DNA from 3 places in the Rhizobium sp. BK181 genome. Region 3 is predicted to be linked to each of the others. Evidence: predicted binding sites of a transcription regulator. Region 3 holds the regulator's gene; each other region holds the start of a gene.
What was found. The regulator LexA, encoded in region 3, represses DNA repair genes until DNA is damaged. The targets are predictions, from matches to a motif close to TGTTCNNNNTGTGTTCNG.
Positions count from the first base shown of each region.

Region 1: recA (recombinase RecA) is a predicted target of LexA. The motif match lies at 5,055-5,072, and genes of this name have one in related genera.
Region 2: FHT77_RS09615 (ATP-dependent helicase) is a predicted target of LexA. The motif match lies at 7,508-7,525, and genes of this name have one in related genera.

Region 1 covers NZ_JACHZA010000015.1:77,730-87,738, forward strand. Annotated here, with positions in the region: gene FHT77_RS24750 (glutathione S-transferase family protein) at 1-34, shown strand, start outside; gene FHT77_RS24755 (GyrI-like domain-containing protein) at 36-887, opposite strand; gene alaS (alanine--tRNA ligase) at 1,023-3,683, opposite strand; gene recA (recombinase RecA) at 3,840-4,928, opposite strand; gene FHT77_RS24770 (carbohydrate kinase family protein) at 5,169-6,113, shown strand; gene FHT77_RS24775 (pseudouridine-5'-phosphate glycosidase) at 6,142-7,068, shown strand; gene cckA (cell cycle histidine kinase CckA) at 7,099-9,699, opposite strand; gene FHT77_RS24785 (flagellar biosynthetic protein FliO) at 9,986-10,009, shown strand, end outside.
Region 2 covers NZ_JACHZA010000002.1:448,556-458,564, forward strand. Annotated here, with positions in the region: gene FHT77_RS09590 (sugar MFS transporter) at 1-1,207, opposite strand, end outside; gene FHT77_RS09595 (sensor domain-containing diguanylate cyclase) at 1,415-2,875, opposite strand; gene FHT77_RS09600 (methyltransferase family protein) at 3,075-3,767, shown strand; gene FHT77_RS09605 (DUF488 domain-containing protein) at 3,818-4,219, shown strand; gene FHT77_RS09610 (hypothetical protein) at 4,308-4,655, shown strand; gene FHT77_RS09615 (ATP-dependent helicase) at 4,976-7,465, opposite strand; gene FHT77_RS09620 (efflux RND transporter periplasmic adaptor subunit) at 7,877-9,049, shown strand; gene FHT77_RS09625 (efflux RND transporter permease subunit) at 9,046-10,009, shown strand, end outside.
Region 3 covers NZ_JACHZA010000011.1:46,782-56,790, reverse strand. Annotated here, with positions in the region: gene gltA (citrate synthase) at 1-743, opposite strand, end outside; gene FHT77_RS31515 (hypothetical protein) at 934-1,155, opposite strand; gene FHT77_RS21705 (ComEC/Rec2 family competence protein) at 1,154-3,490, shown strand; gene lexA (transcriptional repressor LexA) at 3,471-4,187, opposite strand; gene FHT77_RS21695 (VOC family protein) at 4,388-5,272, shown strand; gene kdsA (3-deoxy-8-phosphooctulonate synthase) at 5,269-6,111, shown strand; gene eno (phosphopyruvate hydratase) at 6,253-7,527, shown strand; gene FHT77_RS21680 (FtsB family cell division protein) at 7,669-7,989, shown strand; gene pdhA (pyruvate dehydrogenase (acetyl-transferring) E1 component subunit alpha) at 8,136-9,182, shown strand; gene FHT77_RS21670 (pyruvate dehydrogenase complex E1 component subunit beta) at 9,200-10,009, shown strand, end outside.

The sequences.
Region 1 (10,009 bases), on a different contig from region 3:
AATAGACGACGCTTCCATGAAGGCAGCCGAATAAGCTAGCAAAGCGGCATGTAGATGTCGGTCAGAAGTTCGGTCGGCGGTACATCGCGAGGGTTGTTCAGATAATCCTCGAACATCAGACTGTCGCGCAGCTGCCGACCGGAAGCGGGCAACCACTCCGCATAAAGCCACTGGTAAGCCTTGTGCATGTCGGCATAAGGCCCCTTGTGACGCAGGACGGCATACTCGCCGCCATCAAGCATCTGGGCCTGCAGCGGCGGCGCGATGGCAATCTCGCCGTCAGTGCTCACGCACGCGATGGAGCGCAGCTTGTCGGCGGGCACGATATCGGGATCGTCGAAGTACACACCGATCATCCGCATCGTTGGCTTCGCCAATCCGCGGACATGCAGGGTGCCGAACAGCGTCTCGAATGCCTGGCCGATCTGCATGTAGGAGCCGAGGTGCGGTACGCCAATCAACTGAATTGGCTCAATCTTGCGTATGGTAACATCAAACATCGCTGCGATCTTTCCGTTAGGTGAAGGTTCAAACGCTGTGTGACTACCCTTCGTCCGGTATTGCGCCGGCGGCATGCCGTAGACCGACTTGAAAATGCGGTTGAATGACTGGAGGTTGGGATAGCCTGATCGCTTTGCAATTTCCCCAACTGGAAGATGCGTACCGACGATATCGCCTGCGGCACGATGCAACCGCAACCGCTTTACGGTCGCGGCAAGCGTCTCGCCGTGAATGGCACGGTAGACCCGATGCCAGTGATAGCTCGACATGCAGGCGATCACTGCAAGCTTGTCCATATCCAGTTCTTCGTCGAGGTGATTGTGGATATGGGCGGATACCCGGCGAAGCCGAGCTTCATAGAGCGTCCAAGCCGTTGCGCCATTCATGTCAGAACCTCTTGCAAACCGATCGGCCACACAGAACCATAGCGTGATTTGACAAATCCTGCGGACTTCGACGACCACGCAAAGAAAAAGGCGGGATCAACCCGCCTTTCCAAAACTCGAAGGAACTCGGTACGCTCAGCTTGCGAGCGCGAGCGCCACGGCTTCGATCGCCTCATCGGCCTTCGCGCCGTCGGGCCCACCGGCCTGCGCCATGTCGGGACGGCCGCCGCCGCCCTTTCCACCCAAAGCCGCCGACGCGATGCGGACGAGATCGACAGCGCTGAAACGGCCAGTCAAGTCAGGCGTGACGGCGACAACGGCGCTTGCCTTGCCATCGTCGGATACGCCGATCAGAGCAACGACGCCGGAGCCGAGGCTTGCCTTGCCGTCGTCGGCGAGCCCCTTGAGATCCTTCGGATCCACGCCCGAGATCGCCTTGCCAAGGAATTTCACGCCGCCGACTTCACGCACAGCGTCATCGGAGCCGCCCTGCCCGCCGCCCATGGCAAGCTTGCGCTTGGCGTCCGCCAATTCCTTTTCGAGCTTGCGGCGCTCGTCCATCAGCGCCTCGACGCGCGACAGAACCTCGCCCGGCTGGACCTTGAGCGCGCCGGCAAGCGCCTTCACGCGTTCGTCCTGCTCGGCAAGATAGGCACGCGCCGGCTCGCCGGTCACCGCTTCGAGGCGGCGCACGCCGGAGCTCACCGCGCTGTCGCCGAGAATGCGCACAAGGCCGATGTCACCGGTCGCTGACACATGCGTACCGCCGCAGAGCTCGACCGAGTAGGCCTTGCCCGCCTTGGCGCCATGCAGCCCGCGGCCCATCGAGACCACGCGCACTTCCTCGCCGTACTTCTCGCCGAACAGCGCCATCGCACCTTCAGCGATCGCGTCGTCGACGCTCATCAGGCGCGTCGTGACAGGCGAATTCTGCAGGATGATCTCGTTGGCCATGTCCTCGACGCGCTTCAGCTCTTCCGCCGTCATCGGCTTCGGATGCGAGACGTCGAAACGAAGGCGTTCCGGCGCAACCAGCGAGCCCTTCTGCGCCACGTGCGTGCCGAGAACCTCGCGCAGCGCTTCATGCAGCAGGTGGGTCGCCGAGTGGTTGGCGCGGATGCGCGAACGACGGGCGTGATCGACGGTCATGGCAACCGCGTCGCCGGCCTTGACGCTGCCCTCGATGACGGTGCCGGTGTGGACGAAAAGGCCCTCGCCGCGCTTCTGTGTGTCGGAAATCTCGATCTTCGCTGTGTCGGAGGAGATGATGCCGGCATCACCCATCTGGCCGCCGGATTCTCCGTAGAACGGCGTCTGGTTGACGACGATCTGCACCTTGTCGCCCTTGGCGGCCGCATCGACGGTAACACCGTCCTTGACGATTGCCTGTACCACGCCTTCAGCCGTCTCGGTGTCATAGCCGAGGAATTCGGTTGCCCCGTGCTTGTCGCGCAGCTCGAACCAGATGGTTTCCGTAGCCTTGTCGCCGGAGCCGGCCCAATGCGAACGAGCCTCCGCCTTCTGGCGCTCCATGGCATCGGTAAAGCCGGCGAGATCGACGCTGATTTCGCGAGCGCGCAGCGCATCCTGCGTCAGGTCGAGCGGGAAGCCGTAGGTGTCGTAGAGCTTGAAGGCGGTCTCGCCGTCCAACATGTCGCCCTTGCCGAGCGTTGTCGTCGCGTCGGAGAGCAGCGACAGGCCGCGCTTCAGCGTCGTGCGGAACTTGGTTTCCTCAAGCTTCAGCGTCTCGGTGATCAGCGCTTCGGCGCGCACGAGTTCCGGATAGGCTCGACCCATCTGCTGGATCAGCGTCGGCAGGAGTTTCCACATCAGCGGCTCGCGGGCGCCGAGCAGTTCGGCATGACGCATGGCGCGGCGCATGATGCGACGCAGGACGTAACCGCGGCCTTCGGCCGAGGGCAGCACGCCGTCGGCGATCAGGAAGGCAGACGAGCGCAGGTGGTCGGCGATGACGCGGTGGCTGGCGCGCTGCTCGCCTTCGGCCTTGACGCCGGTCGCCTCTTCCGAGGCCTCGATCAGGGCGCGGAAAAGATCGATATCGTAGTTGTCATGCTTGCCCTGCAGCACTGCAGCGACGCGCTCAAGTCCCATACCGGTGTCGATCGACGGGCGCGGGAGATCCACGCGCTCTTCTTTCGTGACCTGCTCGTACTGCATGAAAACGAGGTTCCAGATCTCGATGAAGCGGTCACCATCTTCCTCCGGCGAGCCGGGAGGACCGCCCCAGATATGATCGCCGTGGTCATAGAAGATTTCTGAGCATGGCCCGCACGGGCCGGTATCGCCCATCGCCCAGAAATTGTCGCTGGTAGGGATGCGGATGATCTTGTCGTCGGACAGGCCGGCGATCTTCTTCCAGAGATTAAAGGCTTCGTCGTCCGTGTGATAGACGGTGACCAGGAGGCGCTTGGCGTCGATGGCGAATTCCTTGGTGATCAGGTTCCAGGCAAGTTCGATTGCCCGCTCCTTGAAGTAATCGCCGAAGGAGAAGTTCCCAAGCATCTCGAAGAAGGTGTGATGGCGTGCAGTGTAGCCGACGTTATCAAGGTCGTTATGCTTGCCGCCGGCGCGGACGCACTTTTGCGCCGTCGAGGCGGTTTTGTACGGCCGCTGCTCCAAGCCGGTAAAAACGTTCTTGAACTGCACCATGCCGGCATTGGTGAACATCAGCGTCGGATCGTTTCGCGGCACCAACGGGCTCGACGGAACGATTTCGTGGCCGTTCTTCTTGAAGTAGTCGAGGAAGGTCGACCGGATATCATTCACACCGCTCATGCTATGCCCTTCAATGCTGCCGGGAGGCAGGTCAAAACTTAAATCCAGTGGCTTTTATCGCTCGCCTTAACCACTGTCCAGCAGACAAACAAAACCGGCCGCATTCTCATCGAGGAATGCGGCCGGTTTTGAACTTCTGGCAACCGTCAGGCAGAATTAGCCGTCTGCAGCCTCGTCACCGTCATTTGCATCAGGACCACCATTCTGCAGGAAGCGGTCGGCAATCAAACCGGCATTCTGACGAAGCGCGGTCTCGATCTCGCGCAGGAGATCCGGATTGTCGCGCAGAAACAGCTTCGCATTTTCGCGGCCCTGGCCGAGACGCTGACTGTTGTAGGAGAACCAGGCGCCCGACTTCTCGACGATACCCGCCTTGACACCGAGGTCGACGAGCTCGCCGGTCTTCGAAACACCCTCACCATACATGATGTCGAATTCGACCTGCTTGAACGGAGGCGCCATCTTGTTCTTGACGACCTTGACGCGGGTCTGGTTGCCAATCACCTCTTCGCGCTCCTTGACCGCGCCAATGCGGCGGATGTCGAGGCGAACGGACGCATAGAACTTCAGCGCGTTACCGCCAGTCGTCGTTTCCGGCGAGCCGAACATGACGCCGATCTTCATGCGGATCTGGTTGATAAAGATAACCATGGTGTTCGACTTCGAGATCGAAGCCGTCAGCTTGCGCAGTGCCTGGCTCATCAGACGAGCCTGGAGGCCCGGCAGATTGTCGCCCATCTCGCCTTCGATTTCCGCCCGCGGCGTCAGCGCAGCGACGGAGTCGACAACGAGAACGTCGACGGCACCAGAACGGACCAGAGTGTCGGTGATCTCGAGCGCCTGCTCGCCCGTATCCGGCTGCGAAATGAGGAGGTTTTGCAGATCGACGCCGAGCTTGCGGGCGTAGACCGGATCAAGCGCGTGCTCTGCATCGACAAAGGCGCAGATGCCGCCCTTCTTCTGCGATTCCGCAATCGTCTGCAGCGCCAGCGTCGTCTTGCCCGAACTCTCGGGTCCGTAAATTTCAATGATACGACCCTTCGGAAGGCCGCCGATGCCGAGCGCGATATCCAACCCGAGAGAACCCGTCGAAACCGTTTCGATCTCGACGACATTCTCGTTCGAGCCGAGCTTCATGATTGAGCCCTTGCCGAACGACCGCTCGATCTGTGAGAGTGCCGCTTCAAGTGCCTTGCTTTTGTCCACCGATTTGTCCTCTACAAGCCGCAATGTATTCTGTGACATTCGATCCACCTTTAGGTTATTGAAGCCGCTCAAGCAATGTCGCCGCCAATGCGGATTTTGTACCGCATTTGTTCTCATTGCGCAAGCCGCCTTCAAATGACTGAAAGAAAAAGGTAAAACGGCCTGTGTTCTGCATTTGTTTTAGTGATGGAAAGCAACAGCTTAGAGATAGGGCGCTACCGGCCAGCCGGGTAGCGGCAGCGGGACGATTCGCATCTTCCGACCTTGCGGGACAATGAGATGAAACAGAAGATTCTGGTCCTTGGCGGAGCTCATATCGACAGGCGCGGACGCATTTCCGGCGACACCGTTGCCGGTGCCAGCAATCCAGGCTCATGGTTTGAGGAGCCAGGCGGCGGCGGCTTCAATGCCGCACGCAATCTGGCGCGATTGGGGTTCGAGGTGACCATGATTTCGCCCCGCGGCGGCGATCCGATCGGTGAGATGGTGAGCGAGGCAGCCGATTTTGCGGGCGTTCACGACCGCCCCTTTGTTTTTCTCGACCGGAAGACGCCGAGCTACACCGCAATCATCGAGAACGACGGAAACCTGGTGATTGCGCTTGCCGACATGGATCTCTATCGCATGTTCGTGCCGCGCCGGTTGTCGATCCGCGCTGTCCGCGAGACCTTTGCCGCGACTGATTTCATCCTCTTTGATGCCAACCTGCCTGCAGAAACGCTGGCATCGATCGTCGAGCGCGCCAAGCCTCTCGGCAAGCCGGTGGGCGCGATCGCGATCTCGCCGGCGAAGGCCGTCAAGCTGAAACCATGCATCCACGGAATCGACTATCTATTCCTCAATGAAGCCGAGGCCGCCGCGCTCACCGGCGAACGGCCAAACGACCCGGCCCACTGGCCGTCACTGTTGAGTGACATCGGTCTGCGCGGAGGCGTCGTCACGCGCGGCCAACGCGAGCTGATCGCGTTTGCAGGTCGCCGTGTTGTTGCCCTGCAGCCCGTAAATCTCGAGGGCGTCGCCGATGTCACCGGCGCCGGCGACTCGCTTGCAGCAGGCGTCATATCAGGGCTTATGCGCGGAATGCCCTTGGCCGATGCCGTGCGCGAGGGTGCAGCCGCGGCAGCCCTGACTGTGCAGTCCCCACACGCGGTCAATGAAAATCTTTCTCCGGATTTGGTGAGGGAGACACTTGCCCTTGTTCCGCCAGCGAGAATTTTGCATTGAAGCCACTACCGACGAAATGGAAGAGACAATGACGAAACCGATCTCCCCCCTCCTGCCGATCGCCTACTCCAAGGAAGTCGCAAGCGCCAAGCAGCGCGGCGCGCCGATCGTTGCTCTCGAATCGACCATCATCACCCATGGCATGCCCTACCCCGGCAATATCGAGATGGCGCGCAGCGTCGAGGCGCTCATACGCGAACAGGGTGCGGTTCCGGCTACCATCGCAGTCATCCACGGCACGCTGCATATCGGCCTAGAGTCCGATCAGTTGGAGCAACTGGCGCAGGCGAAGGACGTCCTCAAGGTTTCGCGCGCCGATCTTGCCTTCGCGATTGCCGAGCGCCGTCACGGTGCGACGACTGTTGCAGCCACGATGATCGCCGCGGAACGCGCCGGCATCAAGGTTTTCGCCACCGGTGGCATTGGTGGCGTCCATCGCGGGGCGGAAGAAAGCTTCGACATCTCCGCTGACCTCGAAGAACTCGGCCGCACCGGCGTCATCGTCGTTTGCGCCGGCGCCAAGGCAATCCTCGATATTCCGAAAACTCTGGAAGTGCTGGAAACCGCTGGCGTGCCTGTGGTCACCTATGAAAGCGAGGAATTCCCGGCCTTCTGGTCGCGCGCTTCTGGTTTGCGCAGCCCGTTGACGCTGAACAGCCCGGCGGCCATCGCCAACTTCCAGACGGTGCGCGAGCAACTTGGCATCGACGGCGGCATGCTGATTGCCAACCCGGTGCCGGAGGCAGACGAGATCCCCCGCGAGGAAATGGAAATCTACATCGAGCGCGCGCTCGACAGCGCCGAGCGCGACGAAATCACCGGCAAGGAAGTGACGCCTTACCTGCTCAGCACGATCTTTGACCTGACCGACGGCCAGAGCCTGAAGACCAACATCGCGCTCGTTGAGAACAATGCGCGACTGGCAGCAGAAATTGCCGTCGCGCTAGCCGGTTGATTGTTTGAAGGAGGGGCGCCAAGGCGCCCCTTAGCTGTCAAGCGTTTCCTTGACGACGACGGCAAGCTGCTTGAGGGAGAACGGCTTCGGCAGAAAGCCGAACTTCGAATCCGGCGGCAGGTTGCGCGCAAACGCATCCTCGGCATAACCCGAAACGAAAATGAACTTCAGGTCCGGATAATTCTTGCGCAGTTCGCGCAGCAGCGATGGACCATCCATCTCCGGCATCACGACATCCGAAACGACGATGTCGACCTTACCTTCGAGTTCGTCCATGATATCCAGCGCCTCGACGCCGGATCCCGCCTCGTAAACCGTATAGCCGCGGGTCTCGAGCATGCGCTTGCCGCCCCGACGCACCGCTTCCTCATCCTCGACCAACAAAATGACGGCGGATCCGGTCAAATCCTCAGGTTGCTCCACAGCTGCCGGCACGGCTTCGATCGGTGTACCAGCCGCTGGCGTCACGGCGTCCACCTCTGCTGCAACCGCCGGCTCTACAATATGGCGCGGCAGGAACACCCGGAACGTCGTCCCCTTGCCAACTTCGGACTCGGGCTGGATGAACCCGCCCGATTGCTTGACGATGCCATAAACCATCGCGAGGCCAAGCCCCGTTCCCTTGCCCACTTCCTTCGTTGTGAAGAAGGGCTCGAAAATCTTGTCCATGATCTCAGGCGCGATGCCCGTCCCGTTGTCCGAGACCTCGACAAGCACCATGTCCTCATGCGGCATGTAGGAATAGTTGAACGCGGCCACCTCGTCCGCCGTCACGTTCTTCGTGCGAAGCGTCAGCTTGCCGCCTTGCGGCATGGCATCGCGCGCGTTGACGCAGAGGTTGATCAGCACCTGCTCGAATTGCGAAAGGTCCGTCTTCACGGGCCAGAGATCACGACCATACTCAACGTCGAGCTTCACATTCGTACCCGACAGCAGGCGATCGACAAGCATCCTGAGGTCGCCCACCACATCGGTCAGATTGAGCACGGTCGGTCGCATCGTCTGCTTGCGCGAGAACGCCAGCAGTTGCCGCACGAGCACGGCGGCACGATTGGCGTTGCGCTTGATTTCCATCAGGTCCGCAAAGCCTGGATCGGCAGGCCGTGCCTGCAGCAGCAGATGGTCTGAGGACAGCAGGATCGCCGTCAGAACGTTGTTGAAGTCGTGCGCGATCCCACCTGCCAGCGTGCCAACCGCATTCATCTTCTGCGTCTGGGCCATCTGCGCCTCGAGCGCCTTCTGCTCGGTCACCTCGACGGCATAGACGATCGCGGCCTCTTCCGGCGCCTCGTCGCTCTGGTCTATCACCGCATTGACGTAGAAGCGGAAGTGGCGGGCTTCATCCGTCGGCGTGCGCGAATCGATCGGCGGGATATCGCCCTGCCGGTCCTTGGCAGCCGCAAGCGCGTCTTGCAGCCTTGCCTTGTCGCTGTCCTGCACAATGACCTCAAGCAAGGCACCGTTCTCAACGTCATTGCGGGAGACGATTCCGGAAAACAGCTTCAGGAAAGGCGCGTTGGTGCGCAGGATGCGGCCTTCGCCGTCCACCGAGGCGATCGCCATCGGTGTGTTGTTGAAGAAACGCGTAAACCGCATCGCCGCGGCCGAGGCGGATTGGTCGCTTTCTCCGCTCTTCTGGCGGGTCAGCACAATCGTCCGGCTTTCTCCGGGCGCGCCGTCACGCATCGACGTGACGCTGTGAACGATCTGTGCAGGCAGGCTCTGACCGTTCATCTTCTTTAGGTCGAGATCGAGCGTCACCGTCTTCTTCAGGCCGGGATCCGCCTGCACCGACTGGATCAGCGCAAGCCCCTCGCCCGCGACAAAGTCGCCAATCGTTACCGAACCGGGCACGAATTTGGTGAGATCGATGCCGAGCCACTCGGCAAGCGTCGCGTTGAGGTAGAAAATCTCGCCCTTGCGCCCTGCCGAGAAGAACCCAGCCGGCGCATGGTCGAGATAGTCGATGGCATTCTGCAATTCCTTGAAGAACCGCTCCTGATCGTCGCGCTCTGATGTGATGTCGCTGATCTGCCAGATATGAAGAGGTTTGCGTCCTATCTCCTCGCTCCGCAGGCTCCGCGCTTTCAGACGGTACCAATGCGCTCCCGCGCCACTTGTTGCAGGGCCGAGCGACCGCAAAAGGCGGAATTCCTCGCTGCCCTCGCGGCCCTCACGCAGTCCGTTGGAGAGGCGATAAAGCGCCTCGTTCGATTCCCGATGTCGCGACAGCAGGGCTTCAAGCGTCTGAACCTCCGTCGACTTGCGCGCGCCGGTCAATTGACCATAGGCCGCGTTCGCATAGACGATGCGGCCCTTCTCGTCGGTAATCAGCGACCCGTCGGGGTGGCTGTTCAAGAAGGCCCGCGCCAGGCTGTCCGACTGCCGCTGCGGCATGACCTCGATGAAACCGATCACCGAGGACACCAGGAAGAAGATCCCGACCATGGCTAGCACGCCGAGAACACCGAGCACCATCTCATTGTCTAGTGAGCGTTTGAAGACAACGAACCCGGCGGCTGCGCCAATCAAGACAAGCGCAAGCAGAATGATCCGCAAAGCCGTGCCCGTGCGCCCCCCGCGGTCCAAGAGCGGTTCGTTAAAGTCTTCGGCCTGACGCGGTTTCGTCATCTATTCCCTCGCATGGCCTGCCGGGCTTCGGTCGTAACAGGGAGACAAAGCAGGAATCAGGCGCCTTTTCTTCTTACCAATTTGCGGTCTCCGCAAAAACACTGGTCTCCATGAAGACTGATTGAATTCACAGCGAAGAGCGCCAATTTCGCCATTAAAATGCGTTGTTAAGAAAACATGTTCGAATTCCACTTCGGGTTGGGATGACTGGACAAGGCCGTCGCGACTTGTCTACGAAGTGGTAATATCGCGATGTGGTGCAAAACCGCGAAGGGAGTAAACCAAGATGTTCGATGATCTCATGGGAGCT
Region 2 (10,009 bases), on a different contig from region 3:
GGTGAATGCCGATCGTGTCCGCCAGCGCGCCTTGAACAAGCGGAAGCAAAGCGCCGCCGACGATTGCAAGGCAGAGGATTCCCGAGCCTTGGCTCGTATGTTTTCCGAGACCGTACAGTGCCAGGCTGAAGATCGTTGGGAACATGATCGAGTTGAAGAGACCGATCGCCAACACGGACCACATGGCGACATGACCACCCGAGAAGACGGTCAGCAATAGGAGCGCGATTACTACGACTGCATTGAAGGCCAATGCCTTGCCGTCGTCAACGTAACGCATGACGACAGCGCCAACGAAACGACCAATCATCGCCCCGCCCCAGAAATAGGACACGTGATGCGCGGCCTCGGCTTCCGAAAAGCCGGCGATATCAGGCTGGCCCAGGAAGTTGACGAGGAAGCTGCCGATGCTGACTTCGGCACCGACGTAGACGAAGATGCCGACGGCGCCGAGGATCAGATGGCGGTACTGCCAGGCAGAGCCGCCGCCGGTGATCGGCTCGATCTCTTCGGAGCTGTCAACATGCGGCAGTTTCAGGGCTGCAAAAAGTGCTGCCAATACCAGGAAGGCGATGGCCAGGAGCACGTAGGGAAACTTCACGGCGCCCGCTTCGGCGAGCCTCATGGCATCGAGTTGTTCGGGTGTGGCGCCGACAACGGCGGCGGTCGTAGCGGACAGGATCAGGAACGCACCAAACATGGGTGCAAGCGTGGTGCCTAGAGAGTTGAATGCCTGCGTCAGGGTCAGGCGGCTTGCGGCCGTGTCGGGTGGACCGAGCACGGTGACATAGGGATTGGCCGCGACTTGGAGCAGAGTGATCCCGGTTGCCAGGACGAAAAAGGCTCCGAGGAAGAGCGCGTAGACGCGGTAGCTCGCTGCAGGAATGAACAGCGCGCAACCGACCGCCGCGATGAGGAGGCCGGCTACGATGCCCCACTTGTAGCTGATGCGCTTGACGAGCGCGCCGGCGGGCAAGGAGATGATGAAGTACGCGCCGAAAAAGCAGAACTGAATCAGCATGGACTGCGTGTAATTCAGTTGGAAGACGTTCTTCAGATGCGGAATGAGAATGTCGTTCAGGCAGGTGATGAAGCCCCACATGAAAAACAGCGACGTCAGCGCCACGAGCGCAAATCGATAGTTCGCTGCCGGGGAAGTCGTAGCCGGGCGTGTCGTCGCGGCGTTGTTGGTGATGATACCAGCCACAGTCTTGTACCTCTTGTTCTTGTTGCGCCGGAAACTTCCCTCGGAGCTATCAAGGCGATGGGCCGGCGGTGGCTCGGCAGAGCGCTTGGGAGGAGGCGTGCAGCAAGCCACAAGGCTTCATATATTCATTTGGAGTCGAATTGGTAGTATTCAAACTATTTTATTGTGCGGTTGGTGGGAGGTTCTCGACCGCGAATTGGACGGGTCTTAGGCCGCGGAGGCGGACTTCGCGCCTGCCTGTTCTTCTGCCGTGCGACTGGCGTGATAGGCGCGCTTCTGTGCGTACATGGCAATGTCGGCACGCCGCACCATCGACTCCATCGTTTCCCCGGGCTCGCTTGTCGCGACACCCAGAGAAATGCTGAGCGGTGCATTGGAATAGAACTGGTTGTTGATCTTCAGAAGTTCGCCGATCGTCTCGACCATCGTGGCGACGGCCTGCTTGTCGGCGCCAGGCATGAGAACTGCAAACTCGTCGCCGCCAATTCGGGCCGCATGGTTGGGTTGTGCGACAGCGCCGCCCAGAACTTCGCCCAGTCGACGCAGCAGCGCGTCGCCTGCGTCATGCCCGAGCTGGTCGTTTGCTTCCTTCAGGCCATTGAGATCGATGATGACGGCCGACACCGGACGCAGCGACTTGCGCTCCAGCCTGTTCAGTTCGTCGACGTAGAAGGCACGATTGTGGAGCTTGGTCAGCACGTCGTGCTTGCCGAGATATTCGAGATAAGCCTCGGCCTTCTTGCGCGCGGTGATGTCGGTGAGCGCCACCTGCACCAATGCCCAGTCCGCCTCGTGGCCGGGCAAAACTGAGAACTGAAGGAGGACATAGCGCTCGGAGCCGTCAAGCGCGTAGTTCACGACTTCACGCTGATGGAATAGACGGCCATGCCACAACTCGATCAGCTGTTCGCGGAAATGCTTTTCCATGTCATCGCGAAAGACATCGCCGATACGGTGCATCAACGTGCGACGGTCCGGCGCGCAGAACAGGTCGAGTGTGGCCTGGTTGACGTCGATGACACGAATCTCGCTCATGCACTGGCGCACAAATTCCGGGTGGACGTCGGTGAACACCCTGAAATCGTCGATGCCGCGATCGCGAACACTCTGCAGCAGCAGCTTGATCCGGCTGAAATCCTCGACCCAAAGCGAAACCGGCGAATGTTCGAAGATGCCTTCGGCGTAACGCCGATTCTCGCGTTCCTTGCGGCGTGCTTCCTCACGAGCAGTGACATCTTCGGTCGCGAGCATCACCTGTGCAAGCGATTGCTCGTGCCCTGGCAGCACCGAGCCGCGCAGTTGGATATCAAGCCGGCGTCCGGACAGTGTGTAGTTGACGGCGCTGCTCGTGAACTCCGTCTTGCCGTCCCAGAGTTCGGCCAGTTCGTTGACGTGGCTTTCGAGCATCTCATCGCGAAAGACCGAACCGAGATTTGCTACCAAGTGGTCGAGGTCGTTGGCTTCGAAGAGTTCGAGTGTCTTCCTGTTGACGCGCAGTACGCGGATCAGTTGCGAGCAGGAGGCGACGCGACCCGTGTCCTCCCTGAGATAGGCTCTGATATCGTCGACGCCTTCGGCGCGCCAGCGATCGAATTGTGTCTTAACACCGCTGAAATCCTCGATCCACATCGCGATAGGTGAGAGGTCAAAGATATCGGAATCGCTCATGACAGGGCTTTCGATTGTTGAGTGCGCGGCGTTACCTCACGGATCTTTAAGGATGATTCGTAAACCTTCGCTTGACGCGGCGATAACAGGTTGCGCTGTTTTGACGCCGTGGTTTCTCCTCCGCGCCATTGACGCGCGCGTCGTCAGGCCAATCTAGGGTAATGGGATCTCGCGGCTACAAACACGCGAGAGTGTGACAATGGTGAGTGGCGTTCAGAGTATCGGGCGGCAAGCGACGGTGGCGACTGTGAAGTTTTGCCTCGTCATGCTGGTGATAACCTTCCTTATCGCGGGTTCCCTGTCTTATTGGCAAGGATGGCTGTTTCTTGCGAATTTCTGCGGGTGGTCCGCGGCCCTTACGGTATATTTCGTCAATCACGATCCGAAACTGGTTGAGCTGCGTCTCCACGTCGGGCCGACGGCGGAACGTGAGCCATCGCAGAAGCGCATACAATCCTTCAACAGCGTTGCAATTATCGCGCTCTTCGTCGTCTCGACGCTCGACTACCGGTATGGTTGGTCGGGCTCCGTTCCCGTCGCTGTCGTCGTTCTCGGCAACCTGCTGATCGCTGCCGGCTACATCGGGTTCTTCTTTGTATTCCGGCAGAACTCGTTTGCGGCGGCGACCGTCGGCGTGACCGCTGAGCAGCGAGTGATCTCGACGGGTCTCTATAGCCTTGTGCGTCATCCGATGTATGCGTCAGCCTTGCCGATGTTTCTCGGCGTACCTTTGGCGCTCGGCTCTTACTGGGGCGTGCTCGTGGTGCTGCCGATCCTGGGCGGCCTTATCGCGCGGCTGCTCGACGAGGAGAAACGCCTCGTGCGGGATCTGCCGGGTTATGGCGCCTACCGCAAACAGGTCAGGTGGCGCCTTTGCCCGGGTCTCTGGTGAGAGCGCGGCGTTTGCTGTAGATATCGCGGCGGGTCGATGGAGAGGCTGCAGTGGCTATTAGCGTCGTGCAATTGGGGTCACCGAGGGGAGAAGGTGAAGGTGTGCGGATCGGCACTGTTCGCCGGCCGCCGCGTGGCGTGCCGAAAGAAGAGTTTGCCAGCCGCAACTATTATGACGTCTGGCTGCCAATCCTTTCACCGAGCCAGGTGCTTGTCACCGAAGCGAAGGCGGCAACCACCGACGCCGAGTGGACGGCCTTCGTGCGCAGCTTCACCAAGGAAATGAAAGTGCCGGAGGCGAGCCATGTGCTCGACCTGCTGGCGACGCTTTCCCATGCCAGTCATTTTTCGATCGGCTGCTACTGTGAGAGCGAAAGCAGATGCCATCGAAGCGTCTTGCGACGCCTGCTTGAAGAGCGGGGCGCAAGGTTTGCGGCTGAAGCCTGCGCCTAGTGTCCATAGGATCTGCGGCGAGCCGTGGTCTTGCCGAGTCCGGGAATCTCTGCCTTTCTTTACCGAAGGATAACCCGGAGCCCAAGCCATGACCGAGCCCGGTCCAGAAGAGAAGATCGACGCGACGTTCCGCAACGGCTCGCTGACGGCAGCCGGCATCATCCTCGGCTTTTCCCTGAGCTTCGTCAGCCGCTGGGTCTCGAATCCAAACGATTGGAGCCGGATCGACATTCTGCCGATGCTGCTGCTGACAGTGGGTATTGCGTTGCAGGTCAAGGTTTTCGCCGATCTGCTCGCCCGGGATTCGCTGATTGCTGCCAAGTATGACCGGGCAAGGCGGTTGTTTCTGATCGGGATCGCGGTCGTCGCCGCCGGGATCGGGCTGGCATTGCTCAACGACATATTGGGGCTGGGTTCGATGCCGATCCTGGGGTGAGCGGGCGTCATGCCCGCTCTGCGAATTCGGACTTCCTCGCTGCCGCGGCAAGTGCCGCGTTCATGCACCCTCGATGTCAGGTCCCGAGAATGATGTGGTTGCAGGCAAAGGCGATGGTTGGACTGCTCAAGACGGCAATCATGAGCGAGGCTGCGATCAGAGATAGCGAATAACGTTTCATCTGCGTCCTCCTACTCTCCCGCGATCAGTGCGCGCGGGAGCGCGCAGTATGCGGGACGCGCCGCCGCAAACGAAGTCACGAATGGGTGAGGCCCGGATTCCGGAGAGAGCAAGGTTTTACGAAACGCACAATCCTCGCTTTACGAAACCCGGTCGACAAACCCATCCAAGACCCGCTTCTGCCCGGCACGGTCGAACTCGATCGTCAGCTTGTTGCCCTCGATCTCGACGATGTTGCCGTTGCCGAATTTCAAGTGGAAGACGCGGTCGCCGGTCTTGAATTTCGACGGCTCCGTGGCGGTTGATTTCGCCACCAGTTCGCCATCGATGGTGCGACCTCGCGGGCCGCTTTCGCCGTAACCGATGCGTTCGACGGCGTGGCCCGAGCGGGTGCCCCAGTTGTCGCGGGTGGCGTCCGTCTTGTTCTGCTGGGCACGCTTCCACCCGGGCGTCGAATAAGAGGAACTAGCGAAGGGATCAGCTTTGTCGAAGCGCGACTGGCCGTAACCGCCGCCGCCGCGACCGTAGCCGCCATAGCTCTGTTCGGTTTCCGCAACCTCGACATGCGTTTCCGGCAATTCATCGAGGAATCGCGACGGTATGGTCGATTGCCAGAGGCCGTGGATGCGCCTGTTGGAGACAAACCAGATGTGGCAACGGTGCTTGGCGCGGGTGATGCCGACATAGGCAAGGCGGCGCTCCTCCTCGAGACCGGCGCGGCCGCTTTCGTCGAGCGAACGCTGGTGCGGGAACAAGCCTTCCTCCCAACCCGGCAGGAAGACGGTGTCGAATTCCAAACCTTTGGCGGAGTGCAGCGTCATGATCGAGACGGCGTCGAGGTTTTCGTTCTGCTCTGCGTCCATCACCAGCGCGACGTGCTCGAGGAAGCCGCGCATCGACTCGAAGCTTTCCATCGAGCGGATGAGTTCCTTGAGGTTTTCGAGACGGGTCGGCGCATCGGCTGACTTGTCGTTCTTCCACATGTCGGTGTAGCCCGACTCTTCGAGGATCTGCTCGGCAAGCTCGGTATGCGGCGTGCTCTCGAGCATCTCCTGCCAACGGCGGAATGATTGAACGACGTCGAAGAGGGCTTTGCGCGCTTTCGGCTTCAGTTCGTCAGTCTCGATCATGTCGGCTGCGGCTGCCAGCATCGGAATGTCGCGGGCCCGGGCATAATCGTGAAGCGCGCGCACGGTCGTATCGCCGAGGCCGCGCTTCGGGGTGTTGATGATGCGTTCGAAGGCAAGGTCGTCGGCAGGCTGGGCGACGAGGCGGAAATAGGCCATCGCATCGCGGATTTCGAGGCGCTCGTAGAACCGGGGGCCGCCGATGACGCGGTAGTTGAGGCCAAGCGTGACGAAGCGGTCTTCGAATTCGCGCATCTGGAACGAGGCGCGAACCAGGATTGCCATGTCGTTCAGCAGATGCCGCTTGCCGGTAGCGGCGCCACGCTGAAGCTGCTCGATCTCCTCGCCGATGGCGCGGGCCTCTTCCTCGGAATCCCACGAGGCGTGCACCTGCACCTTGATGTCCTCTGGATCTCTACGGTCGGTAAAAAGCGTCTTGCCGAGGCGGCCTTCGTTGTGGGCGATCAGGTGACCGGCGGCCCCGAGAATATGCGCCGTCGAGCGGTAATTGCGCTCGAGCTTGATGACCTTGGCGCCCGGAAAATCCTTCTCGAAGCGCAGGATGTTATCCACTTCGGCGCCGCGCCAACCGTAGATCGACTGGTCGTCGTCGCCGACGCAGCAGACATTTTGCGGCTCGCCCCTCGGGCGCTGAGCAAGCAGCCGCAGCCACATGTATTGGGCGGTGTTGGTGTCCTGGTACTCGTCGACGAGGATGTAGCGGAAGCGGCCGTGATATTCCTTGAGAAGATCGGGGTTCTTCCGGAAGATCGCAATCGGATGCATCAGGAGGTCGCCGAAGTCGCAGGCGTTCAGCGTAGACAGCCGCTGCTGGTAGGCAAAGTAGAGTTCGCGGCCCTTGCCATTGGCGAAGGCGCGGGCGTCGCCTTCCGGAATGTCCCCCGGTCCTAGGCCCTTGTTCTTCCAGGTGTCGATCATGCCGGCGAACTGCTTGGCAGGCCAGCGCTTGTCATCCAGGCCTTCTGCCTGGATCAGCTGCTTGATCAGGCGCACGACATCGTCGGTGTCGAGAATGGTAAAATCGGAGCGCAGTCCGACGAGTTCGGCATGGCGGCGCAGGAGCTTGACGCCGATCGAATGGAACGTGCCAAGCCAAGGCATGCCCTCGACGGCGCCGCCGACGAGAACGGCAATGCGCTCCTTCATCTCGCGTGCAGCCTTGTTGGTGAAGGTGACGGCAAGGATCTGCGAGGGAAATGCGCGGCCGGTGTTGAGGATATGGGCGATGCGCGTCGTCAGAACGCGCGTCTTGCCGGTGCCCGCGCCCGCAAGCACGAGAACCGGGCCTTCCAGCGTTTCGACGGCTTCGGTCTGCTCAGGGTTCAAGCCAGAAAGATAATCGGGGCGCTTGCCGCCATCGCGCGCAGCCATGGCGCGGGCGGCGAGCCCTCCGGCGGCGGGAGCGGCAGGAGCCGGCTGCTTGCGCGGCGCCTCATCCGGCTCTTCGTCGAAGAAGGGGATATCGTCGAAACTATTGCTCATGGCGCGTAATGTAGTGATTCGGGATGGAAAGGCCAGAAAAGATGTTCTGCTTTCATTCCCCTCAATGCCAGCTTTCCTCAGCTTACGCCGGGCATTCGAGAAAGCCGGCTCCGGGAACTGCCCGCATATGCGACAAGAGACAGCTGCGGTTGCGCGTAAGCATCGTCAATAAACGTTAGAAAACAAAACCGTCATTTGACGTTGAGAACGAAATTCTACAACACGGTCCAGAGGGTTGAGAGTTGCCACAACAGTAACTCAGTCTTGATATTACAATTCAGTAATGCGGGACCAATTCGCTTGCCGGTGGTCAGCAAAGGGACAATATTGTCGCAGACGCGCGGCAATTTGTCCTGCGAACGCCTCTTTCGATAGACCCTGGACTAGCCTCGAGTCCCTCTGGAGACGTGAATGCCATTTTGGAAGCAGTTTGTAGTTTGCGTTGTCGTAATTGCGGCCGGCTTTGCCGGATGGGTTTACTTTGTGCCTGGGGCCGGCGAGACGCTGCGTAAGGCCGGTTTTTCAGAGGTTTCAAAATTGGCGCCCAGCGAGGCTAGTTCGCAACCGGCCGCCGGCGGAGAGGGACAACGGCGGCGTGGCGGCGGCGGTGGCGGCGCCAATGCTCCGGTTCTCGTCGCCACTCAAGCTGTCGTCCGTGGTGTCGTCAATGATCGCTTGAGCGCCATCGGGACGGGAGATGCCATTCGTTCTGTGGTGGTCATGCCGCAGGCGAGCGGCACGATCCGCGAGATCCTGATCAAGTCGGGCGATAGGATCACCAAAGGGCAGGTTCTGGCAAAGCTGGACAGCGAAGAGCAAGTCATCGCTCGCGGCCAGGCCGATGTCGCATTGAAGAGCGCTGTCGAGAAATCCAGCCTCTACCACAACATCAAATCCAGCGTGTCGCGCATGGATGTTTTCGATGCCGAGATTGCGGAGCAGGGTGCACGCTTGCAGTTGCAGGCGGCCGAACTCAATCTTGAGCGCCGCAGCATCGTTGCGCCGATCGACGGCATTGTCGGCATCATCCCGGTCAACATCGGCGACAACGTTTCGACGACGACACCGGTCGCGACGCTCGACGACCGGACCGAAATCCTCGTCGACTACTGGGTGCCTGAACGCTTCGCCAACACCATAACAGTCGGTCAGCCGGTCGAGGCGACGTCGGTCGCCCGACCGGGACGCGTTTTTTCAGGTGTGGTCGAAGCAATCGACAACCGTATAGACGCCGCAAGTCGGACGATGCGCGTGCGGGCCCGGATCGACAACGCCTCCGACGAGTTGCGCGCGGGCATGTCCTTCAATGTCGGAATGAAATTCGGCGGCGACCGATATCCCGCGGTCGATCCGCTTTCTGTCCAGTGGGACTCGCAAGGGGCATTTGTTTGGCAGGTCGTCGATGGCAAGTCCGGCAAAGTGCGGGTCAGTATCGTGCAGCGCAATCCAGACTACATTCTCGTCAAGGCTGATCTGAAGGATGGCGACGCCATCGTTACCGAGGGCCTGCAGCGCGTCCGTGAAGGCGGGGCAGTGCGGGTTGCCGGCGAAGTCGCGTCGAATTTGGAGCCCGTCACGCAATGAACGTGATTGAAATGCAGGACAAGCCGGCTTCCGGCAAACAGACATTTACGGCGCTGTTCGTCCGGCGCCCCATCCTTGCGCTGGTTTTCAATGCCCTGATGATTGTCGCAGGCCTGGCAGCCTATGCCGGGATCGAAGTGCGCGAACTGCCTGATGTAGATCGGCCCGTCGTCACCGTTCGCACGACGTTCGACGGTGCCTCGCCGCAGACGATCGATCAGGAACTGACGAAGGTGATCGAGGGGGCGGCCGCGCGCGTCAGCGGCCTCAAGTCGATTTCCTCCAGCTCGCAGTTCGGCCAGAGCCGGGTGACGCTGGAATTCTCCGATTCCGTCGATCTCGCGGTTGCCGCAAACGATGTGCGCGATGCCATCGGTCGCATCGCCGATCGCCTGCCCGAAGAGGCGGATGCGCCACAGATTGTCAAGGCGGATTCGGATTCCCAGCCGATCATGCGCCTCGCAGTCACCTCGTCCAAACTCAACATGGACGATCTGACCCTTCTCGTCGAAAACCAGGTCATCGATCGCCTCGCTTCGGTCGACGGCGTTGCCGATGTCGAAACCTATGGCGACCAGGAGAAGGTGTTCCGCGTCGACGTCAACCAGAGCGAGCTTGCGAGCCGAGGACTGACCGTCGGGGATCTCACGAAGGCGCTGTCGAGCGCGGCTCTTGACGTGCCCGCAGGATCGCTCAAGAGCCCGACGCAGACGATCGTCGTGCGTGCGATGGCAAGCCTGCAGACACCGGAAGACTTCTCCAACGTCATCCTGCAGAACCACGTTCGCCTCGGCGATGTGGCGAACGTGACACTTGGGCCGCGCGACGGGCAGACGGCTCTGCGCTCCAACGGTGTCCCTGGCATCGGTCTCGGCATCATTCGCCAGGCGCAATCAAACACTCTAAACATCTCGAACGGCATCAAGGATGCTGTCGCCGAGCTCTCAAAGACGCTGCCTG
Region 3 (10,009 bases):
TTCGCGCCCGACGAGCCGGCAAGGCGAACGGTCGAGGTCGAGGCGTTCTGCTCGTGGTCGGCGTGCAGGATGAAGATGCGGTCCATTGCTCGCGAGAGCACCGGATTAACGACATATTCCTCACAGGGAACTGCAAAGCACATGCGCAGGAAGTTCGAGGCGTAGTCGAGATCGTTCTTCGGGTAAACGAAGGGCTGGCCGATGTGATACTTGTAGGCCATGGCGGCGAGTGTCGGCATCTTGGCGATCATGCGCAGGCTTGCCACCATGCGCTGATGCGGATCCGTGATGTCGGTCGAGTCATGGTAGAAGGCGGACAGCGCGCCGACACAGCCGCACATGACAGCCATCGGATGCGCATCGCGGCGGAAGCCCGTAAAGAACCGGCTCATCTGTTCATGCACCATCGTGTGATGCGTGACGCGATAGTCGAAATCCTTCTTCTGGGCAGCGGTCGGCAGTTCGCCGTAGAGAAGCAGATAGCAGACTTCGAGGAAGTCACCGTGCTCGGCAAGCTGTTCGATCGGATAGCCGCGATGCAATAGCACACCGGCGTCGCCGTCGATGTAGGTGATTTTCGATTCACAGGATGCGGTCGAGGTGAAACCAGGATCGTAAGTGAAGGAAGCCGTGTTCTTATAGAGGGCGCCGATATCGATGACATCAGGACCGATCGTGCCGCTCTTGACGGCGAGATCGACTGATTTGTCACCGATTTTCAGTGTTGCGCTTTGTTCCGTCATTCTGATCCTCCAAACTGGCGGGTGGCGCCATAAAAGCGCCATAGGGTTAAGCGTCGTCGATGATTGCTATATGATCGCGCGCCTAATGCCAAGTTACCGTGATGCCATTTTGTGCATTGCAGTATCAACTTTTGGGCACTGCTGCGATGAGCCCTGCGCATAGCAGAAGCCGATGATAATCCTTGGCTTTTCAGCGTTCAGATTTTCCTTCAGATTTCAATCGATTATTATTGCCTGACGCCTCGATAGCTTGCATTGTGGTTGCAAGGGCGGCTGTTTTTTGGCGCAAATGCATGCCGGGGTTGAAGCCATTTGAAGTAACGAAGGCCGCGCCTGCCGCGGATGCTTCCGCGCGTGCAGCGGAGCGGTCTCTCCTGTTGAATCGATCGGCCGCCAAGCTGTTGCCGGCCATGCGCACGCAGTCCTCCATCGCGTGGCCGACACGGATCAAAGCTGCGACACGGGACTGGGCTTCATGGCTCCAAGGTTCCGCGACAGCGGAGATGGAACATGGACGGTTGTTTCTGTTCTCGCCGGTCTTCCTCGGAGCCGGCGCCGTCCTCTGGTTCGAACTCGCAAGTGACCCTCCCACGACGCGCTTGATGGCATGGGTTGTTGTGTTGGCACTTGTTGCAATGGCGGCGGGCCAAGGGCGTCCGTTTGTCCGGAGTTCAGCACTGGCCGGCTTGCTTTGCGTCGCGGGAATGCTTTCGGCCCAATACGAAACGCGGAGCAGGGCGACCGTCATACTGGATACGCCCGTCACCACAACGATCACTGGTCGGGTCGAGCGTCGGGAGGGGGATGGCGCGGGTCGTTGGCGCTATATCGTCTCCATTTCCGGCACCCAGTCGCCTCAGATTAGGCGGCCGCTAGACCGGGTTTCAGTCGTCGCGCGTGGGCAGAAAGAACCGTTCGAAATCGGGGAGTGGTTGACGGGACGGGCACGATTGACCCCGCCTGCGGGACCGGCGCTGCCTGGGCTCAACGACTTCGCCTTCAGCGCCTATTTCGACGAGATTGGCGCGAACGGTTTCTTTTATGGTTCGCCAAGCGTTTCAATGCCGCCAGCGGTCGGCACACCATCGATTTCGGAGCGCGGAGCCAACTGGCTGGATGGTCTTCGAAGCGGAATTGGAGACCGCATCCGTGGAATCCTGCCGGGCGACACCGGCGCCTTTGCGGCGTCGCTTGTCACCGACGAGCGGCGCGCGATCTCGCGGGAAACCACCGACGCGCTGCGACAGGCGGGTCTGGCGCATATCGTGGCAATCTCCGGTCTCAACATGGCGCTCTCCGCGGGTATCTTCTTCGTCGGCCTACGCCAACTGCTGAGCCTGTTTCCATCCGTTACGCAGGCGTACCCGACCAAGAAGATTGCAGCTGCTGGCGCGCTCGTCGCCCTGACAGCCTATTACATGATCTCGGGCTTTGCGGTCTCGGCAGAGCGAGCCTTCATCATGATGGCAATCATGCTGGCCGCTGTATTCTTCGACAGGCCGTCAATCAGTCTACGCAACATTGCCCTATCGGCTTGGGTGATTCTGCTCTTGTCTCCATCCGAGGCGCTAGGCCCGAGCTTCCAGATGTCATTTGCGGCGACTCTTGCGCTGGTTGCCGGTTATGCGATGTGGTCGAAGCGAGCCGCGCGCGAACATCCCTTGCTGCAAGTCAGGGCAGTGAAGCCCGTAGTTTTTGTCGCACGCTTCTTTGCTGGCATCCTCCTTTCCTCAATGATCGGAGGCTTCTCGACCGCGCTCTTTGCAGTCGAACATTTCCATCGGCTCAGCGCTTATGGATTGCCCGCAAATCTCATGGCCATGCCGGTAATCTCCTTCGTGGTGATGCCTATGGGCATGTTCGCGATGCTGCTGACGCCGTTTGGCCTCGATGTCGTTCCCTGGAAAATCGCCGGGTTCGGGCTCGAAATTGTGATCGCCATTGCAAAGATGGTCTCGGGATGGGGCGGCAACGTCGATATCGGTCGATTGCCGGTTTGGTACTTTCCTGTCGCCGTCGCAGGCTTCCTCGTGCTTGCGCTTCTGCGCACCAGACTGCGGTACCTTGGCGCTGTTGCGATCGCGTTGGCAACTCTGTTCGTTGTGCTCGCGCCGTCCAGACCGGCGCCAGATTTCATCATTGCCGAGGATGGCGGTCTCGTCGCGATTGTCGACAATCAGGTTATTGCTTCCAACCGGACGCGCCCACCCGACTTCATTTTCGACCAATGGCGAAGGGCTCTGGTTGCGGAGCAAGCCCGGCCGCCGCTCCTGATAGAGGGTGTCAAACCGGTCCGCCGGCGAGACGGCGACGGCAAGCCTCGGAGGCTCTCGGCCGACGAATTGCATAACGCTCGCAACGCGTTGCGGCAGGTCGTTGCGAGAGGCGTTGAGAACCGTTTCGTCTGCCTGAAAGGCGCTTGGTGCACAGCGGCGCACGACAGCGGCTACGTTCTGACGATCGTCGAAGATCCCGCCTACGTCGGCGCTGCCTGCGACACCGCCGACATCGTCGTTACACCCGCTCGCCTGCGCGCAAGCGAATGCCGGTCAGGTGCATTGTTGTTCACGGGGGAAACCTTGCGCCGCTCGGGTGCGGCAGAGATACGAATAGACGAACAGGGAACGCCTGTCGTGACGACGGCCTACAAGACACTTGACCGGCCCTGGATGCGGCATCGGGCATACAATTGGCGAAGCGGCACCTTCGATGGAGAGCCGCCTGTCTTTAGTGATAGCGGCGAATGAGGCCGACCAGCTTGCCCTGAACCTTGACGCGATCGGGTCCGAAAATACGCGTTTCATAAGCCGGGTTCGCAGCTTCAAGCGCGATCGAAGCGCCCTTGCGGCGGAAGCGCTTGAGGGTTGCTTCCTCGTCATCGACAAGTGCGACAACAATATCGCCGGCGTTGGCGGTGCTGCCGTTGCGGATAATCACCGTATCGCCGTCGAAGATGCCGGCCTCGATCATCGAGTCACCCTTCACCTCGAGCGCATAATGCTCGCCTGGGCCAAGCATGTCGGCCGGAACCGTGATGTCGTGCGTATTGTTCTGGATTGCAGAAATTGGCACGCCTGCAGCGATCCGCCCCATAACAGGTACAGAGGCCGAATTGCCATTGTCCGCATGCGCGGCCGGCTTTGGCGGCGCGACCGGTTGAGGTTTGCCAAGGCTGCCCTCGATCACGCTCGGCGAGAAACCGCGGCGCGGCTGGAGACTGGGATTATATGCCTCTGGCAGCTTGATGACCTCCAGAGCGCGGGCTCGATTCGGCAGTCGGCGAATGAAGCCGCGTTCTTCCAGCGCCGTAATCAGGCGGTGGATGCCCGACTTCGACGCGAGATCGAGAGCGTCCTTCATTTCGTCGAAAGATGGGGGGACACCGGACTCCTTCATTCGTTCGTGAATGAAGAGAAGAAGCTCCTGTTGCTTGCGCGTCAGCATCGAAGTTGAACCCCAGAGTTGTGAAACAAAGCCAGAACAGACACTATATGTTCCATATGTGTTCTGCAAGTACCTAAATTTTCGTAAAACTTGCCTGCAACTTGTTCAGTTTTTGCGTCGCTTTTGAGTGAATGCGGAGAAGGGGGTTGCATTGTTCTCTTGCCCGGCGCACATCTTCGCAAATCCCCGGGGAGTTTGCCATGAGCGAAGCACATCCGCTGGACCACATTGTGCTGCCGGTGTCCAACATCAGGCTTGCGCGCGAGCGCCTCGGAATGCTGGGATTCACCGTCGCGCCAGATGCGCGGCACCCGTTCGGAACAGAGAACGCCTGTATCTTCTTCGCCGACGAAACTTATCTGGAGCCACTGGGCGTCGCCAGCCTTGAACTGCACGAGGCGTCGGCGAGGAAGGGCAACGTCTTCACCGCGCGTGACCGTGCCTTTCGGTTTCGATGCGGCGAGGATGGACTGTCCGCAGTGGTCTTCGCGACGGGGGACGCCGACCGCGACCACGCTAGATTCCTTGGGGAGAAGATCAACGGCGGTGAGATGCTGCAGTTCGAGCGGCCGATGAAGATGCCCGACGGCTCGGAAGCCACTGCTGCATTCAAACTCGCGTTCGCAGTTGACCTGCGCGCACCTGATTTCTTTTTTTTCACCTGCCAGAGGGTCAATCCGCTGCCTGCCGATCGAAGGGCACTGCAAGTGCACCCAAATGGCGTGGGCGGGATCGCGGAGATCGTTCTTGGCGCGCCGGACCCAAAGGCGTTTGGACCATTTGTGCGCGCGGCGGCGCACGGCCTGACGGTGATCAACGAGGCCTTTGGTGTAAGTGTTGCAACGCCCAACGCCAGGATCATCGTTCTGTCCCCCGATGGACTGGATGCCTACTTCGATATTTCTGCTCCCTCAGACGATCGCGGCCTTCGCGGCGTTGCCGTTGTTTTCAAGGTCGGTGATCTCGCCGTGACAGAAGCGCATTTGGCTGCTAACGGGATGACCTACACGCGCAAGAACAATCGAATTCTGGTGAAGGCAGCGCCCGGGCAGGGTGCGCTCTTCGCCTTCGAGGAGAAACGATGAGCCAGACAAATTCCGAAGTCGCGGTCGGCGAAGGCGCCGGCCGCGTCACCTTTTCGAATACCGGCAAGCTGTCGCTGATTGCCGGACCGTGTCAGATGGAGAGCCGCGAACATGCGTTCATGGTCGCCGGTGTATTGAAGGAGCTTTGCGACAAGCTTGGTCTCGGCCTTGTCTACAAGTCCTCCTTTGACAAGGCGAACCGGACATCGCTCTCCGCCCAGCGCGGCATCGGCCTTGATAAGGCGCTGGAGGTTTTTTCCGACCTCAAGAAGGAATACGGTTTTCCTGTCCTGACCGACATCCATACCGAGGAGCAGTGCACCGAGGTGGCGACGGTCGTCGACGTCCTGCAGATCCCGGCCTTTCTCAGTCGCCAGACAGACCTGCTGGTCGCAGCCGCCAAAACCGGTCGCACAATCAACGTCAAGAAGGGCCAGTTCCTTGCCCCTTGGGACATGAAGAATGTCTTGAACAAGCTCAATTCCAGCGGCAACCCGAATATCCTGCTTTGCGAGCGCGGCGCTTCCTTCGGCTACAACACGCTGGTCTCCGATATGCGCTCGCTGCCGATCATGGCGGCGATGGGCGCCCCTGTTGTTTTCGACGCCACCCATTCGGTGCAGCAGCCCGGAGGGCAGGGTGGTTCCAGCGGCGGCCAGCGCGAATTCGTGGAGACGCTGGCGCGCGCGGCCGTTGCCGTCGGTGTCGCCGGTGTGTTCGTCGAAACGCACGAAGATCCTGACAACGCGCCGTCTGACGGTCCGAACATGGTCTATCTCAAGGACATGCCGAGGCTTCTCGAAAAGCTCCTGGCCTTCGACGCGATCGCGAAAACCTGACGTTCAAAAGACTGACATGTTCGTGTAATAGGCCACGCACGAACATCGCTGCGAAGCATGCGCAAAGCGCCATTGTAATTTGCGCGTCTTCGATTAAGACGGATTTCAAACGATTTATCCACCCTCAAGTAGGAAAAGCCGATGACCGCAATTACCGACATTATCGCCCGCGAGATTCTCGACAGCCGTGGCAACCCCACCGTCGAAGTCGATGTCTATCTGGAAGATGGCAGCATGGGCCGCGCGGCGGTTCCGTCGGGCGCGTCGACCGGCGCGCATGAAGCCGTCGAAGTTCGCGATGGTGGCAAGCGCTACCTCGGCAAGGGTGTGGAAAAGGCTGTCGAAGCCGCCAACACGGAAATCTTCGACGCAATCGGCGGCATCGATGCCGAAAACCAGATCCAGATCGACAACATCATGATCGAGCTGGACGGCACGCCGAACAAGTCGCGCCTCGGCGCCAACGCCATCCTCGGCGTATCGCTCGCTGTTGCCAAGGCCGCTGCGCAGGCTGCCGGACTGCCGCTCTACCGCTACGTCGGTGGCGCTTCCGCCCACCTGCTGCCGGTTCCGATGATGAACATCATCAACGGCGGCGCGCATGCCGACAACCCGATCGACTTCCAGGAATTCATGATCCTTCCGGTTGGCGCCGATTCTATCCGCGAAGCCGTTCGCATGGGCTCGGAAGTTTTCCACGTCCTCAAGAAGGAACTGTCGGCTCAGGGTCACAACACCAACGTTGGCGACGAAGGCGGTTTCGCGCCGGGCCTGAAGAGCGCCCCTGAAGCCCTCGACTTCATCATGAAGTCGATCGAGAAAGCCGGCTACAAGCCGGGTGACGATATCTGCCTTGGCCTTGATTGCGCCTCGACCGAATTCTTCAAGGACGGCAAGTACGTGCTCGAAGGCGAAGGTCGCACTCTGGAGCCGGGCGCCATGGCCGAATACCTTGCTCAGCTCGCTGCCCAGTATCCGATCATCTCGATCGAAGACGGCATGGCCGAAGACGATTGGGACGGCTGGAAGGCTCTGACCGATCTCGCTGGCAAGAAGGTCCAGCTGGTCGGCGACGATCTCTTCGTCACCAACTCGGCTCGCCTGCGCGACGGTATCAAGATGGGCGTCGCCAACTCGATCCTCATCAAGGTCAACCAGATCGGCTCGCTGACGGAAACGCTCGATGCCGTCAACACCGCGCACAAGGCAGCCTACACCGCGGTCATGTCGCACCGTTCGGGCGAAACCGAAGATTCGACGATCGCTGACCTCGCGGTTGCCACCAACTGCGGTCAGATCAAGACCGGCTCGCTGTCGCGCTCGGATCGCCTCGCCAAGTACAACCAGCTGATCCGCATCGAAGAAGGTCTTGGCCCGCAGGCCCGCTATGCCGGCCGCTCGATCATCCGCGGTTAATTGCGCCTGATTTTAACCACTTCGACCCGCGCCTTCGAAAGGCGCGGGTTTTTTCTTGCCTGATTTTTCATAGTCAACGGACAGTTAATCTCTGCCCGGTAGTCTTGAGCGCATCGAGGTAATGCGTTCGAGCGTGCGTTTATGTGGACAAAGCATCACAAGAAGAAAAAGATCGGTCGTTTCGTGGTTCCAGCCATGACGGTCGCGTTTCTTTCCTACTTCGGCTATCATTGTATTCATGGTGATTACGGTCTGCGGGCAACCGAAGGGTTCGAGCGCCAGCGGATAGCGCGTGAGAGGGAGTTGGCGGTTCTGAAAGGCAAGCGCGAGCATCTCGAAAAGCAGGTCGCGCTGCTGAGTGACGGTTCGATGGACAAGGATATGCTGGACGAGAAAGCGCGTCTTCAGCTTAATGTTTCTCGTGCCGATGAGATCGTCATATTCAATCACTATTCCAATTAACTGGAATTCGGTTAATTCAAATAAAGCGTTATTTATCAGTGAATTGCTGGTGAATACGAGCCATGCATTTATGGCATTGCTGTGGCGAAATTTCTTCCCTATGGTACGCCCAACCAAAGAACCGACAAACCCATAGGGAGGGTTGAATGGCGCCGCGAAAAACCGCGACCGTTTCCAGCCGTAAAACTAGCGCAAAGCCGGCAAACAAGGCCACCAATGGTGGTCCTGTTGCCGATTTCACGCGTGATGAAGAGCTCAGCGCTTATCGCGATATGCTGCTGATCCGCCGCTTCGAAGAGAAGGCCGGCCAGCTTTACGGCATGGGCTTCATTGGCGGTTTCTGTCACCTTTATATCGGCCAGGAAGCTGTCGTCGTCGGCATGCAGATGGCGCAGAAGGAAGGCGATCAGGTCATCACGGCCTATCGTGATCACGGCCACATGCTGGCGACCGGCATGAGCGCGCGTGGCGTCATGGCCGAGCTGACCGGCCGTCGCAGCGGTTATTCGCACGGTAAGGGCGGCTCGATGCACATGTTCTCGAAAGAGAAGCATTTCTACGGCGGTCACGGCATCGTCGGTGCTCAGGTCTCGCTCGGAACGGGTCTTGCCTTTGCAAACCGGTATCGCGGCAACGACAGCGTTTCCGTCGCTTACTTCGGTGACGGCGCTGCTAACCAGGGCCAGGTCTACGAGAGCTTCAACATGGCTGCTCTCTGGAAGCTTCCGATTATCTACATCGTCGAAAACAACCGCTACGCCATGGGTACCTCGACCGCTCGCGCAACCGCGCAGTCGAACTACTCGCTCCGCGGTTCCGGCTTCGGCATCCCCGGCATTCAGGTCGACGGCATGGATGTCCGCGCGGTCAAGGCTGCAGCCGACGAAGCCCTCGAGCATTGCCGCTCCGGCAAGGGCCCGATCATCCTCGAGATGCTGACCTATCGTTATCGTGGTCACTCCATGTCCGACCCGGCGAAGTACCGCACCAAGGAAGAAGTGCAGAAGATGCGCTCGGAGCAGGATCCGATCGAGCAGGTGCGTGCGCGCCTGCTGGAGAAGGGTTGGGCCTCGGAAGACGATCTCAAGGCGATCGACAAGGACGTCCGCGATATCGTTGCCGACAGCGCAGACTTCGCCCAGTCAGATCCCGAGCCGGATGCATCCGAGCTCTACACTGACATTCTGCTCTAATCGGGGAGGGACGACCCATGCCAATCGATATTCTCATGCCCGCCCTCTCTCCGACGATGGAAGAAGGCACACTTTCCAAGTGGCTCAAGCAGGAAGGCGACACCGTCAAGTCTGGTGACGTGATCGCCGAAATCGAAACCGACAAGGCGACGATGGAAGTTGAAGCCGTTGACGAAGGCGTCATCGGTAAGCTGCTGGTTCCGGCCGGCACCGAAAACGTGAAGGTCAATGCCAAGATCGCAGTCCTGCTTCAGGACGGTGAATCGGCATCCGACATCTCGACTGCACCTGCTGCTCAGCCCGCACCTGCCGCAGCCGCTCCGCAGGCGGAAGAAAAGCCTGCCGCCGCTGCTCCGGTTCCGGCCGAGCCGAAGGCCGCTGTGCCAAACGATCCGGAAATTCCGGCCGGCACCGAAATGGTCTCCATGACCGTTCGCGAAGCGCTTCGCGATGCCATGGCCGAAGAAATGCGCGCTGACGACAGCGTCTTCGTCATGGGCGAGGAAGTTGCCGAATACCAGGGCGCCTACAAGGTCACCCAGGGTCTTCTGCAGGAATTCGGCGCTCGCCGCGTCATCGACACCCCGATCACCGAGCACGGCTTTGCCGGCGTTGGCGTCGGTGCCGCAATGTCCGGTCTGAAGCCGATCGTCGAGTTCATGACCTTCAACTTCGCCATGCAGGCGATCGACCAGATCATCAACTCTGCCGCCAAGACGCTCTACATGTCCGGCGGTCAGATGGGTGCTCCGATCGTGTTTCGTGGCCCGAATGGTGCGGCTGCCCGCGTCGGCGCCCAGCACAGCCAGGACTACTCGGCCTGGTAC